Regions from separate parts of the Anaerobacillus sp. ABA4_114 genome, predicted to be linked through region 1. Evidence: riboswitches for the same ligand, from Rfam matches in the RefSeq annotation. Region 1 holds a riboswitch; each other region holds the start of a gene.
What was found. A riboswitch is a leader RNA that binds a small molecule or an ion and turns the genes downstream of it on or off. The one in region 1 is predicted to bind S-adenosylmethionine.

Region 1 (3,279 bases):
AAGCTATCTTCTCGAAAAGAAACAGCTGCCTATAAAAGATTTGCTGTCTCTTGTCTCATGCAGTCGGAAAACGATTGAACGTAATCGAAAGTATATAATAGCAGTTGCATTAATTTATCTAGGAGGTTTTAATGCGCTGAAATCTTATATACAGTAACAGAATGAGGGGGCCAGGGGATGAAAAACGGGGTTATTATGGAGATACGAGGCAGAAAAGCCGTAGTCCTGACACCCGAAGGTGAATTTACAACAATTTTTCTTAAACGAAATCATAACTTATCAATTGGCTCTGAAATTAAACTAGCAAAGAAACCTGAGAAAAATAAAAAAGGTTTCTTTATCCCCTCTATGCCTACGATGGCAGGAATGGCAACGATCATCATGTTGTTTGTTATCGTTGCAAGTGTGATTCCTGTTCCGAAAAATGATGCAGTTGCTGCATATGTTAGCTTTGATATCAATCCGAGTATCGAAGTAGGTGTTAATTCTGACCTGGAAGTAGTACAGTATCAGGCTTGGAATTCAGACGGCGAAGGGCTGAGTTTAGACCAGGATACAAAAAATATGCCACTTGCTGAGTTTGCAAATGTACTAATTTCTAAACTTGAAGAGAATGGCTTTTTAACTGATCAGGGAAAGCTGCTTATCGTAGCGAGTAATGTTGAAGAAAACAGTCGTTATCAGAAGGTGAAAAGTAAGCTTGAAGAAACGATTAATGGTTTGAAAAACAATGAGGTCCTTACAAAACAGGCTGTTGCAATCACTACGATTTTACATGCGGATCATCATACCCGTAAGATGGCAGTTGAGAAGGGTGTGTCTCCTGGAAAGTATATAACTTATCTGGCTGCACAAGATCGTGGAGTAACGATTTCTCTTGAAGATGCCCGCGACCTTTCTATTAAGAAATTAGATTCGCTCGAAAATCGCGCAACTGCATCAGAGGGTAATACAGAACCTATTGAAGACAGGTACGAGCTAGATAATAAAATTACTCAGCTTAATGATAAATCAAATAAAACGGTTGACAGCTCAGAGAATAAAAAAGGACAGAGTAACCAAAATTCTGAAGCAGTGGTAAAAGAAGAAAAAGATCCGATCGGTCAACTATCAAATAAGAACGAAAAGTCTTCATCTCAACCAACTGGAAATAACGATTCTGGTCGTGTGGATAAAGACTCTGAACAAAATGAGAACAACAACGAGAAAAATAGTGGATCCTCAAAAAATGATAAACAAAATGATGATAAAGAAGTCAGAGAAGATAAAGATAACAGAAAAGACAAAGACGATCTAGAAGATAGAGAAGATGATGAGGACGAAGAAGACGAAGAAGATGAAGAAGACGAGCGTGAAGACAATCGCTCAAAAGAAGACAATGATGATTAAGTAAGTGAACAGTGAGATTGACAGTTCGCCACGAATAACTTAGATTAACGCCATTATTTTATATTATTTTTAACAAAGCTAGGGAAATTTCCCTAGCTTTGTTTTAGTTATAACTTCATTCAAAGCATGATTGAGGGGAGGACTTTAACGATATCCAGGAAAGATGCCCTGTCCCCGAATGTTTGTACAACTTCGTGGTTCCTGTCTAGAAGGACAGTCGTTGGTACACCAGTGCACCCATAGTTATCGTACGTATCTCTACCATTATCTTTTAATTCTGGAAAAGGCAGATCGTTCTTGATAGCAAAATCTTTGCCTGCCTCTTCTGTTCTTTCACGTCCAGTCACATTTATTGTTAAGAATGCAAGTTTGTTTAAGTCTGCATGTTCATAAAATTGTTCTTTCATAGGTAGGTCCTTCATACAATCAGGACACCATGAAGCCCAAAACGTAAGCATAACCGGCTTCCCTTCATAGTCGGTTAATGAATACTTTTGATCACCTCTGACCTCTTGTAAAGAAAACGTAGGGGCTTTCACAAAAAGTCTCCTTTCGCATATAGATTTATGGTAACCTTATCAAAATTCTGGTTCTAATCAAAATATTTGATGCGTAGAGTGGATTTGTATAAACTTTCAGAAAATGTTTGACACTAATGCATTGCCTTGCTAAAATAATACTCAATCAAAGTAATTGAATATTCGTTCTTATCTAGAGAGGCGGAGGGACTGGCCCTATGAAGCCCGGCAACCGTCAAACCATTTGGTTTGAAAAGGTGCCAATTCCTGCAGGTATAATGCCTGGAAGATAAGCGGAGCTGATTTCTATAATCCAGCCTCTCTGTCTTTCAGAGAGGCTTTTTTATATTCAATGAGCGTGATGGGAGTGATCGGAGTTGAGAAGAGAGACGGTATACGAGGACCAACGGATATCCATTGGCTCGTTCGTTCTCGAATCAGGAAAAGAACTTGACGAGGTTGAACTTGCATATGAACGAGTAGGACCGAAGGAAGCACCAGTCATTCTAGTCTGTCATGCACTAACGGGCAATCAGTATACGGTTGGAAGGAAACAAGATGGTTGGTGGGAAGGTCTGATTGGTCACGGTAAGTATGTAGATACCTCTGAATTTCAAGTAATCACATTCAACGTATTAGGCGGTTGTAATGGTTCGACCGGACCATTATCTCGTAATCCGTTTACAAACCAACCGTATCAGGCGGATTTTCCATTCATAAGTGTGAGGGATATGGTTCATTCTCAAAAGCGAGCACTTGAAGCACTCGGTATCGATCGACTTCATGCCGTGATCGGTGGGTCGCTTGGAGGCATGCAGGTGCTTGAGTGGGGAATTCTCTACCCTGATGCGATGGAGCATCTTGTTCCATTAGCTGTGACACCATCTTTGAGTGCTTACGGAATTGCATATAATGCCATCTCAAGACATGCCATAACGACTGACCCTGAATGGAAGGGAGGGTATTATGATCAATCGCATCCTCCCGCATCGGGGTTAGCAACAGCACGTATGATCGGAATGATTTCATACCGAACAGATGAGATGTTTCAGAAGAAATTTGGAAGAAGGGTCATTGCAAAACCTGAAGATCACCATGAAGAGGCTCTTTACGACGTCGAATCTTACCTTCATTACCAGGGTAAAAAGCTAGTTGGTCGGTTTGATGCCAATAGCTATTTGTACTTATTAAAAGCAATGGATAACCATGATATTACCAGGGGAAGGGACGCACCGATTGAAGAAGTGAAGGCAAATGTTTTAGCAATTAGTTTTAAAGGTGATTTAATTTACCCTCCTAAAGATCTTGAAGCTTTATTTTCGCTTAAGGCGCGTTTTACGATCGTTGATACAAAGTATGGTCATGATGGATT
Region 2 (3,279 bases), 240 kb from region 1:
TTTTGGCATTTGAATAACCTCCTGTTGCCATTCAAAATAGGCACATTGAAATACTATAGCTTATGTAGAAAGCATCATTGTGTGTTTGCCTACAGGCAACAGGAAATAAAAAAAGCACCCGCTGAGGGTGCTTTTTGAATTATAGGTTAATAGTAGGTCCTGCGTTTTTAATCTCATCTGAAACGTTTGAGAATTTCTCAAAGTTTTTCACGAACTGAGTCGCAAGTTCTTTTGCTTTCTCATCATATTTATCTTTGTCATTCCATGTTTGCCTCGGTTGAAGAACTTCTGCAGGAACCCCTGGGCAATGGGCAGGAACATGTAAACCAAAGATCGGATCTTTTTTCGTTTCGACACTGTCGAGCTCTCCATTAAGAGCAGCATGAACCATCGAACGAGTATAAGATAGTTTCATACGCTCACCTTCGCCGTAGCTTCCGCCTGACCAGCCTGTGTTTACTAGGAAGACTTCAACATCATGTTCCATGATTTTTTCACCCAGCATTTCTGCATATCGGTGAGCAGGAAGTGGTAGGAACGGTGCACCAAAGCAAGTGGAGAACGTTGCTTGTGGAGACGTAACCCCTCTTTCAGTTCCGGCTAGCTTACTTGTGTAACCAGAAAGGAAGTGGAACATCGCTTGCTCTTTTGTCAGCTTACTGATTGGCGGTAGGACCCCGAAAGCGTCTGCAGTCAAAAAGATAATCGTGTTAGGGTGACCCGCTACGCTCGGAACCGCAATATTAGGAATGGCGTCGATTGGATATGCAGCACGCGTATTTTCAGTTAAACTTGTATCATCATAATCAGGCAGTCTCGAATTGTTGTCTAGTGCAACGTTCTCAAGAACAGTGCCGAATCGAATTGCATCCCAAATTTGAGGCTCTTTTTCTCTAGACAAATTAATACATTTGGCGTAGCAGCCACCTTCGATGTTGAAGACCCCGTTCATCGACCAGCCATGTTCATCGTCACCGATCAAGCGACGGTTTGCGTCTGCTGATAGTGTCGTCTTTCCTGTACCTGATAGACCGAAGAAGAGAGCCACATCGCCTTCTTTTCCTACGTTCGCCGAACAGTGCATGGAAAGGATATTTCGCTCAGGTAGTAAGTAGTTCATGACAGTGAAGATCGATTTCTTAATCTCACCTGCATACTCAGTGCCACCGATTAAGACGGTACGTTTTTCAAATGAAATAATAATGAACGTTTCTGAATTCGTGCCGTCTTTGTCTGGGTTAGCTTGAAAACCAGGGGCAGAAATGACAGTGAACTCTGCTTCATGTCCTTTTAATTCAGATTCATTTGGGCGGATGAAAAGCTGATGTGCGAACAAGTTGTGCCATGCATATTCATTGATAACCTGGATGGGTAGTCTTGCTGATTGGTCTGCTCCAGCGAACCCTTTGAAAACATAAAGATCTTTTTTCTCTCCCAGGTAATCCAGAACCTTAGTGTAAAGGCTTTCAAAATGTTCTGAAGAGATAGACTGGTTTGTTTTCCAGTTGATTTTGTCTTTTGTTGATTCTTCACGGACAATGAACTTGTCCTCTGGAGAACGTCCAGTGTATTTGCCTGTTTCAACACGAAGAGCGCCAGTGGATGTTAATGTTCCCTCTTTCATCGATAGTGAACGTTCTACCAGTTCAGAAACTGATAAATTAACATGCGGATTATTCTTATTTAAAATGGCATCCAAAAGTGGTGAAGAGAAGGAAGCTGTTTTCATACGTTAAACCCATCCTTTATAATAAAATTTCATCAAGATCTTTTCTGAACTTGTTTAACTCAAAATTAGTATAACACATTCATTTAATTATTCTATACTAATCTATGGATTTTTCCTTGAAAAGTGAAAAAAAGGTGAATGACCTTTCTAATTAGGGCTTGTGTCATTAGATTGACAGAGAAAGCGAACTACGATATTATATTTCGAGAATGGATACTCTTATCCCGAGTAAGCGGAGGGACAGGCCCTATGAAGCTCAGCAACCAACTCCTCATATAGTGGATTAAGGTGCTAACCTGCAAGACTTATTGTCTTGGAAGATAAGAGGCGAAAGGCAAGAGACTTCAGCTCCTTTCCCTTTATGATGAAGGAAAGGGCTTTTTTATTGTCGTTTTTGGAAAAAAGCGTAATATTACCGTTTATTATTGAATTCGATGTCTCGTTTCGACAACACTATTAGGGAAATGAGTACCGTATCCATTACACTATATTAAATAGGAATGAATCCTTAAGGAGGTACTTAAGTGAGTAATCGTCGTTTGTTTACTTCTGAATCAGTAACTGAGGGGCATCCAGATAAAATATCAGACCAAATTTCTGATGCGATTCTGGATGATATTCTTGCGCACGACCCTAATGCGCGCGTTGCATGTGAAACTACAGTCACGACTGGACTAGTGTTGGTTTCCGGAGAGATCACTACATCTCACTATGTAGATATTCCGAAAGTCGTTCGTGAAACGGTCCAATCGATTGGATACACACGTGCTAAATATGGTTTTGACGCAGAAACATGTGCAGTCCTTTCATCGATCGATGAACAGTCAGCTGATATTGCTGCTGGTGTGAACGTGGCTTTAGAAGCACGTGAAGGCCAAATGTCTGACGATGAGATTGAATCGATTGGCGCTGGTGACCAGGGGTTGATGTTTGGGTATGCTTGTAATGAAACTCCTGAACTTATGCCTCTACCGATTTCTTTAGCTCATAAGTTGGCACGTCGTTTAAGCGAAGTAAGAAAAGAGGAAATCCTACCTTATCTTCGTCCGGATGGCAAAACCCAGGTTACAGTAGAATATGATGAAGAAGGTAAGCCGGTACGTATCGATACGATCGTTGTCTCTACACAGCATCATCCAGAAGTTTCGCTTGAGCAAATTCAACGAAATATTAAAGAGCACGTCGTTAAGCCTGTTGTTTCTCCAGAATTGATCGATGAAGATACAAAGTATTTCATTAATCCTACTGGTCGCTTTGTAATCGGTGGACCTCAAGGTGATGCAGGGTTAACAGGGCGTAAGATCATCGTGGATACTTACGGCGGATATGCACGTCATGGTGGTGGCGCATTCTCAGGTAAGGATGCTACAAAGGTTGACCGTTCAGCGGCTTATGCAGCGCGCTACGTAGCTAAAAATATCGTAGCAGCAAAACTTGCTGATCGTTGTGAAGTACAGTTGGCTTATGCGATTGGAGTAGCTCAACCTGTATCGATTTCGATCGACACGTTTGGCACTGGAACCGTATCTGAAGAGAAGCTAGTACAACTG
Region 3 (3,279 bases), 3.1 Mb from region 1:
CGATCCACCGATCATCAATGGAAGAACGGCTTTTCCTTTCAATCCTTTTTGAGGAAGAAGATCGAGGTACGTCTTCAATATCCCTGTATAAGCAGCTTTATAAACAGGCGATAAAATAATAACGGCATCTGCTTTTTCTACTTTTTCATTCGCTTCCAAAATCGCAGCGCTGCTAAAGTTAGCGGTAATTAAATCGGTAGCGGGTAAGTCGATTACATTGATTGATTCATAGGAGATCGACTGCTCCTTTAAATAACTTTCTGCATAGTCCTTGATTCCTTTTAGTCTCGATTGAAGGGAGTTTCCTCCGTAAATAAGTACAACATTGCTCATTGTTTTCACTCTCCTAAACTAGTGTCATCACAATTTTCTTACACATACTCAGTCAGCAAACACGCTTTTCGCAAGACTATACACGATTGCATCGTCTGTCGGCGGGTTATGAAGCCCTGCTCGTACGTTTCGGAAATGGCGCTGTAATGGGTTGCTGGCAGACAGGCTTCTAGCACCGACCACGCGCATCGCTAAATCTACGACTCGGTTCGCACTATTTGTTACGATATGCTTCACTGCTGCTAAGTCCGCTCCCATATGCGGACGCTCTTCAGGGTTTTCACTCCATCTCTTTGCGACAGCATAAAGAACTTCTCGCGCGTTGAATAGCTCTAACTGCATCTCGCCGATCTTTCTCCTTACTTCTGGCACGTCTTTGATCGGACCAGGAAGTGTTGAAGGGGAGAAGGAGGAGGCGAATTCGACCGTGTAGTCCATGGCTGAAGAGGCGATGCCAAGGTAAACGGCTGGAATCTGCAGGTACCATCCTTTCGGAGAGGCTTTGTGGTTCTCCTCAATTACCAATAGATCCTCAGGTTTAACGTGGACGTTATGTAGCACGAGATCATCACTCTTTGTCCCTTTCATGGAGATACTGTCCCACGTTTCCTCAATTTGTACGCCTTCAAGCTTATGATCAATCAGGACAAACCCTTTCTTACCGGTTTGATCAACGTCAGCTGTGACGATGGAGTAATCAAGCGCCACGGCCATCGACGTAAAGGATTTTCGTCCATTGATGATCCAGCCCTCCGGCGTTTTTGTAGCAGTCGTTTGAGGAATCCCGCCGCGTGAAGGGCTGCCGGTTGCTTTTTCAGTTTGCGCAAGGTTGAGTAGTGCTTTTTCGTTTACGATCAAGTGGCACACTTTTTCGAAAACCGCTTCATCCCAGGCTCGCGATTCAGCGATTTCTAAGATGACTCCAAGCTGCCAGCCGAGGGACAGTGCCGTCGGACCATCACCTGATGCGAGCTGTTCTTGAACTTTCAAGAACTCGTACAAGTTAAGACCGGAGCCTCCATATTCTTTTGGTACAGTGAGTGATAAAAAGTTCCTCGCCTTTAAATCTTCGAAGTTCTCGTAAGGAAACCTTTCTTCTTCATCATATTTTGCAGATCTACTTTTAAAAAGTTCAACGAGTTCAGTGAGTTCTTCCTTCAAATCAGGCTGCTTTTCAGTTGCAAATGGCATCGGTATCCTCCTTTTTCTCTATACAAAAAAAGTCTACTTTCAGCTGAAAGTAGACTTAGGCTCATTAACATTCGAACCATACAAGCTTCATCTTTCAGACAAAAAGTCTGCTGGAATGAGCACCTTGCTTAAGATAAGCGGTTGCTGCAGGATCGTTGGACCAGATTCCTCCCCTGACTCTAGATAAATGCATGCGGTAGTGCGTTAAAGAATAGAATACGGACAAATAAACGCAATGTCAACAAGTAATTAGAAAAGAAATAATTTTTTGATTTTTTTGTTGACAGGGAATCGATCGGTGCTGTATATTCATCGTTAAATTCAATAAAACAAACTTTCTTATCAAGAGAGGTGGAGGGACTGGCCCTTTGAAGCCTCGGCAACAGACTCGGTTGAGTACTGTGCCAATTCCAGCAAGCGATGCTTGAAGGATAAGAAAAGACAGTTGCTTTTTCACGGCCTCTTCTTTTCTTATGAAGAGGCCTTTTTATGTTTCAAAAAAGAGTGGAGGTTCAAAGAGATGAGTAAACAAATCATTTTGAATGCGTTCGACATGAACAGTTCGATGCACAATTCACATGGGCTATGGAAGCATCCAGAAAGTCAGCGTCATCAGAGATACAAAGACTTAGACTACTGGATCGACCTTGCTAAGACATTAGAGAAAGGGAAGTTCGATGCGGTCTTCTTTGCAGATGTTCTTGGTGTTTATGATGTGTACCAAAAGAGTAAGGATCCTTCAATCCGTGATGGATTGCAAGTGCCAATCAATGATCCCGCACTTCTTGTCCCTGCGATGGCGAGTGTGACCGAGCACCTTTCCTTCGCTGTTACGGTCAGCACGACGTACGAAGCACCTTTTGGAAATGCGCGCAGATTTTCGACGCTCGATCATCTAACAAAAGGGCGAGTTGCCTGGAACGTCGTTACCTCTTATTTACCGAATGCGGCACGCAACTTCGGACTTGAGAAGATGATTCGTCATGATGAGCGTTATGATATCGCTCATGAGTATATGGACGTGTCCTACAAATTGTGGGAAAGCAGCTGGGAGGATGGTGCTGTGGTTGAAGATCGAGTAGCTGATACGCTTGTTGAGCCCGACAAAGTTCATGAAATCAATCATGAAGGTCACTATTTCAGTGTTGAAGGACCGCATCTTAGTGAACCGTCTCCACAGCGAACGCCTGTGATCTATCAAGCTGGGACATCAGAGAAAGGGCGAGAATTCGCATCAAAGCATGCGGAGTGCGTGTTTGTCGGAGGACCGACTCCTGAGCGAATCCACTACTATGCCGATGATATTCGTGAGCGTGCCGTCAAGCATGGAAGAAATCCGGATCACGTGAAAATTTTCTCGTTTTTAAGTGTGATCGTAGGTGAAACGACAGAGGAAGCGGAGGCGAAGTTTGAGGCGTACAACAAGCTATGGAGTGCTGATGCAGCAAAGGCTCAATACGGTGCGAGTGGCTATGATGTAGCAGAGTTTGAAGAGATGGACCTTGATGAGCCGTTTGAATATAAGAAATCAACAGAAGGTGGACAGTATAAAGCGGCAACGTTGACGAAGGATGCGCCGAAAAAGCTGACGGTAAGAGAGGTGTTGAATCGCTTTGAATCGATCGACCGCAACAGCGTGATCGTTGGTAACCCTTCTGATGTAGCGGATGCGATTCAATTTCAATTCGAAGCTTCAGGAGTAGACGGATTTAATTTGAACCACCTCGTAACGCCTGGAGACTTGGAAGCTTTCGT
Region 4 (3,279 bases), 770 kb from region 1:
TGTCGGAGGTCACAAAGCATAGAAAGGGGTTGATAAGATGATTCGTGACCGAGGAAATATCAAATGGACATCGATGATGTTACCAGAGCATGTTAAAGAGTTAAGAGAATGGAAAGAAGAAGATCGGAGAAGAGAACAGCCTGAGCTTGATGAGCAGAAGATGGAGGAGATGAACGACACCATTTGCGAAGCGATGGCCTTTCACCAGCCGCTTACATTTCACTACTTCAAGAACGGTACGAAGAATGTGTTGACAGGATATGTTCATTATATCGACCAGCTCAATAAAGAATTGCGAATTGTTGACCTAGATGAGAAGAGGCAGAACATTCCGTTTGCAAGCCTCGTGCATATCGGTGAAGGCGACTAAGATGGTAACACTCTCCACAACTGAAGACGTTTTTCCTCAGCGAAAAGGGGTAAAATACGTACAAACTAGTATACGGAGTGAACTGTCAGATGCTATCTGTAGAGAGTCTCAAACATTATAAGGAAAACATAAAAGGAATCGATATTCACTATGAATATCATGAGAACGAAGTGACGTCCGACCGTCCTGTACTAACATTACTGCATGGGTTTTTATCTTCGACTTTTAGTTATCGACGGTTGATTCCCTTGCTTTCAAAGCATTACACGATTGTAGCCGTGGATCTCCCGCCGTTTGGAAGAAGTGAAAAATCGAGTCGGTTTGTTCATTCTTATCAAAACTTTGCGGAAGTCGTGATCGAACTACTCGAGCGGCTAAGTATTGACGAAACCGTTATGATCGGTCATTCGATGGGAGGGCAAGTGGCATTAAGAGCCGCAAGTATCGATGAAGACCTAGTTAAGAAAAACATTTTGCTCAGTAGTTCAGGCTACCTTGAAAAAGCGAGGCAGAGTTTAGTGTATTCCTCTTATTTGCCCTTTTTCTCAATGTATTTAAAGCGCTGGCTTTCGCGAAAAGGAGCAAAAGGGAATTTGGTGAACTGCGTTTACGATCCGAATTTAATCGATGAAGAGATGGTGGATGGGTATGTTCAGCCTTTCTTTCATGAAGGGATTTTCCGTTCTCTCGTACGAATGATTCGAGATCGTGAAGGGGATTTATCACAAGAAGAATTGAGAAGAATTCATACGCCGAGTTTACTGATATGGGGGGAGCATGATCGAGTTGTACCGCTTCAAATTGGAAAGCGGTTGGCAGAAGATCTGCCGAATTCAGAGCTGATCGTATACGAAAAGACGGGTCATCTTCTTCCGGAAGAGCAGCCTCGTTCGATTTTAAGAGACATTCAGAAATTTATTCAGGCATAAGTCGAAGAGCGACACGATTCGACTTTTTTCTTGACGAAAAAGAATAATGCGTGATAAACTTCATAACACTAAATCGAATAGTTCTTATCAAGAGAAGTGGAGGGAACTGGCCCTGAGAAGCTTCAGCAACCTCTGATATGTCAGAAAGGTGCTGCTTCCAGCAAGAGAGATCTTGAGAGATAAGAGTGAAAGCCCTCTTCTCTTGAAGTGGGCTTTTTTGATTGCTACAAACTTTACGAACAAGGAGAAACATCATGGACAAAGACATAAAAGGGAACGGCTTTGCGCTGCTTCCACTCGGTATATTTATTTTACTTTTTATTGGAACGGCAGTTGTAACAAAAGATTTTTATAGCATGCCTGTTGTGCTTGCTTCACTGATCGCTGCAGGCGTTGCACTTGCGATGAATAGGAAAGAAAGCTTCATGACAAAGGTCGAGGTGTTTTGTAGAGGAGCAGGGAACTCCAATATCATCTTAATGATTCTTGTTTTTTTATTAGCGGGAGCATTCGCTGAAACAGCCAAGAAGATAGGTGCAGTAGATTCGATTGTGAATCTCGGCATCTCAATATTACCAGCAAGCCTTCTCGTTGTTGGTTTATTTTTAATCGGATGCTTTATTTCGATATCGATGGGGACGTCGATGGGAACGATCGTAGCACTGGCTCCGATTGGAATTGGAATTGCAGAGCAATCAGGGATTCCTGTAGCTTTGACATTGTCAGCGGTCATCGGAGGAGCGATGTTTGGAGATAACCTCTCGATGATTTCGGATACGACGATTGCAGCTGTTCGGACGCAAAACACGAAAATGAAAGATAAGTTCAAAGTGAACTTTTTCATCGTTTTACCGGCTGCAATTATTACTGCCATTATATATGGATTCTTAACGGTAGGGGAAAGCGCGACAGTAAGTGGAGGTAAATCATTTGATTTTATCACAGTACTCCCATACCTTGGCGTATTGATCGCAGCGATTGCAGGCGTGAATGTACTGATCGTACTCGTTAGTGGGACATTGTTCGCAGGTGCTGTGGGCTTATTTAACGGGACGTTTGGTTTAAGTGGGCTCGTTTCTACGGTAACGGATGGCATCAAAGGGATGGAAGATCTCGCCATGATCGCATTGATTATTGGTGGGATGATCGAGGTTATCCGATATAATGGAGGCGTTCAGTACGTTCTCGATAAAATTCTTCATCGAGTGAGATCGAGAAGAGGGGCAGAGTTTGGTATCGCTGGGCTCGCTACGGTTTTAGACTTATCAACGGCAAATAACACGATATCAATCATAATGGGTGGACCACTCGCGAAGAACATATCAGAAGAGTATCAAGTTGATGCTCGAAAGTCCGCAAGTATTCTTGATATATTTTCTGGAAGTGTTCAGGGCATGCTGCCATACGGCGCACAGTTGTTAGCAGCGGCTGGACTAGCTTCGATCTCGCCTTTAGCACTCATACCATATTCAATCTATCCAATTCTTACAGCGGTCGCTGGTATTGTGGCAATTACCATCAATTATCCTTCATTTCGAAAAGAAGAAGCAGTAGAATAACGAAACAACCAGGCCTGTCAAAATGACGGCCTGGTTTTGTTTATTCTTCGATCTGCTTTTGTAGGTTTACAATTTTTTGAGGCAATATATAAAGAAATTCAATCAATGAGTCCAATAAATCAATAATTAAATTAGCTGTTTCTTCACTTGCAGAATTTTCAAGGCATAAAAGGTTGTGGAGGTTACTTCCTTTTCCTAACAGCTGCCCGAGCCGTACGATTGGCTCTTCAAGATCAACTTGTTTGGCCAGGCTTTCGAGCTGTTTTGATAGAGGTTGAGAAAGTTCATTTTCAGCTAAAAAGCTTCTAGTGATGCTCTCTAAAACGCGGTTTGCCATAACGGCTGTAGCAGTCCAGTCTTTCATATTATGTACGTTAACTGCTGAACGATAGACCCGCTCGAGGTCATCTGGCAGCCTCGC

Region 2: another riboswitch for S-adenosylmethionine. It lies ahead of metK (methionine adenosyltransferase); the one in region 1 lies ahead of metX (homoserine O-acetyltransferase MetX).
Region 3: another riboswitch for S-adenosylmethionine. It lies ahead of ACXAEY_RS20330 (LLM class flavin-dependent oxidoreductase); the one in region 1 lies ahead of metX (homoserine O-acetyltransferase MetX).
Region 4: another riboswitch for S-adenosylmethionine. It lies ahead of ACXAEY_RS08135 (Na+/H+ antiporter NhaC family protein); the one in region 1 lies ahead of metX (homoserine O-acetyltransferase MetX).

The regions. Positions count from the first base shown of each region.
Region 1 covers NZ_JBSWUM010000001.1:858,731-862,009, forward strand. The annotation lists gene sigI (RNA polymerase sigma-I factor) at 1-157, shown strand, start outside; gene ACXAEY_RS04205 (anti-sigma factor domain-containing protein) at 178-1,389, shown strand; gene ACXAEY_RS04210 (TlpA family protein disulfide reductase) at 1,509-1,928, opposite strand; SAM riboswitch class I at 2,094-2,203, shown strand; gene metX (homoserine O-acetyltransferase MetX) at 2,285-3,279, shown strand, end outside.
Region 2 covers NZ_JBSWUM010000001.1:1,100,834-1,104,112, forward strand. The annotation lists gene ACXAEY_RS05390 (ABC transporter substrate-binding protein) at 1-9, opposite strand, end outside; gene pckA (phosphoenolpyruvate carboxykinase (ATP)) at 140-1,729, opposite strand; SAM riboswitch class I at 1,946-2,056, shown strand; gene metK (methionine adenosyltransferase) at 2,254-3,279, shown strand, end outside.
Region 3 covers NZ_JBSWUM010000001.1:3,930,500-3,933,778, reverse strand. The annotation lists gene ssuE (NADPH-dependent FMN reductase) at 1-333, opposite strand, end outside; gene ACXAEY_RS20335 (acyl-CoA dehydrogenase family protein) at 382-1,524, opposite strand; SAM riboswitch class I at 1,609-1,714, opposite strand; SAM riboswitch class I at 1,861-1,962, shown strand; gene ACXAEY_RS20330 (LLM class flavin-dependent oxidoreductase) at 2,045-3,279, shown strand, end outside.
Region 4 covers NZ_JBSWUM010000001.1:1,626,901-1,630,179, forward strand. The annotation lists gene ACXAEY_RS08120 (Y-family DNA polymerase) at 1-22, shown strand, start outside; gene ACXAEY_RS08125 (YolD-like family protein) at 38-370, shown strand; gene ACXAEY_RS08130 (alpha/beta fold hydrolase) at 460-1,299, shown strand; SAM riboswitch class I at 1,381-1,485, shown strand; gene ACXAEY_RS08135 (Na+/H+ antiporter NhaC family protein) at 1,554-2,858, shown strand; gene ACXAEY_RS08140 (hypothetical protein) at 2,899-3,279, opposite strand, start outside.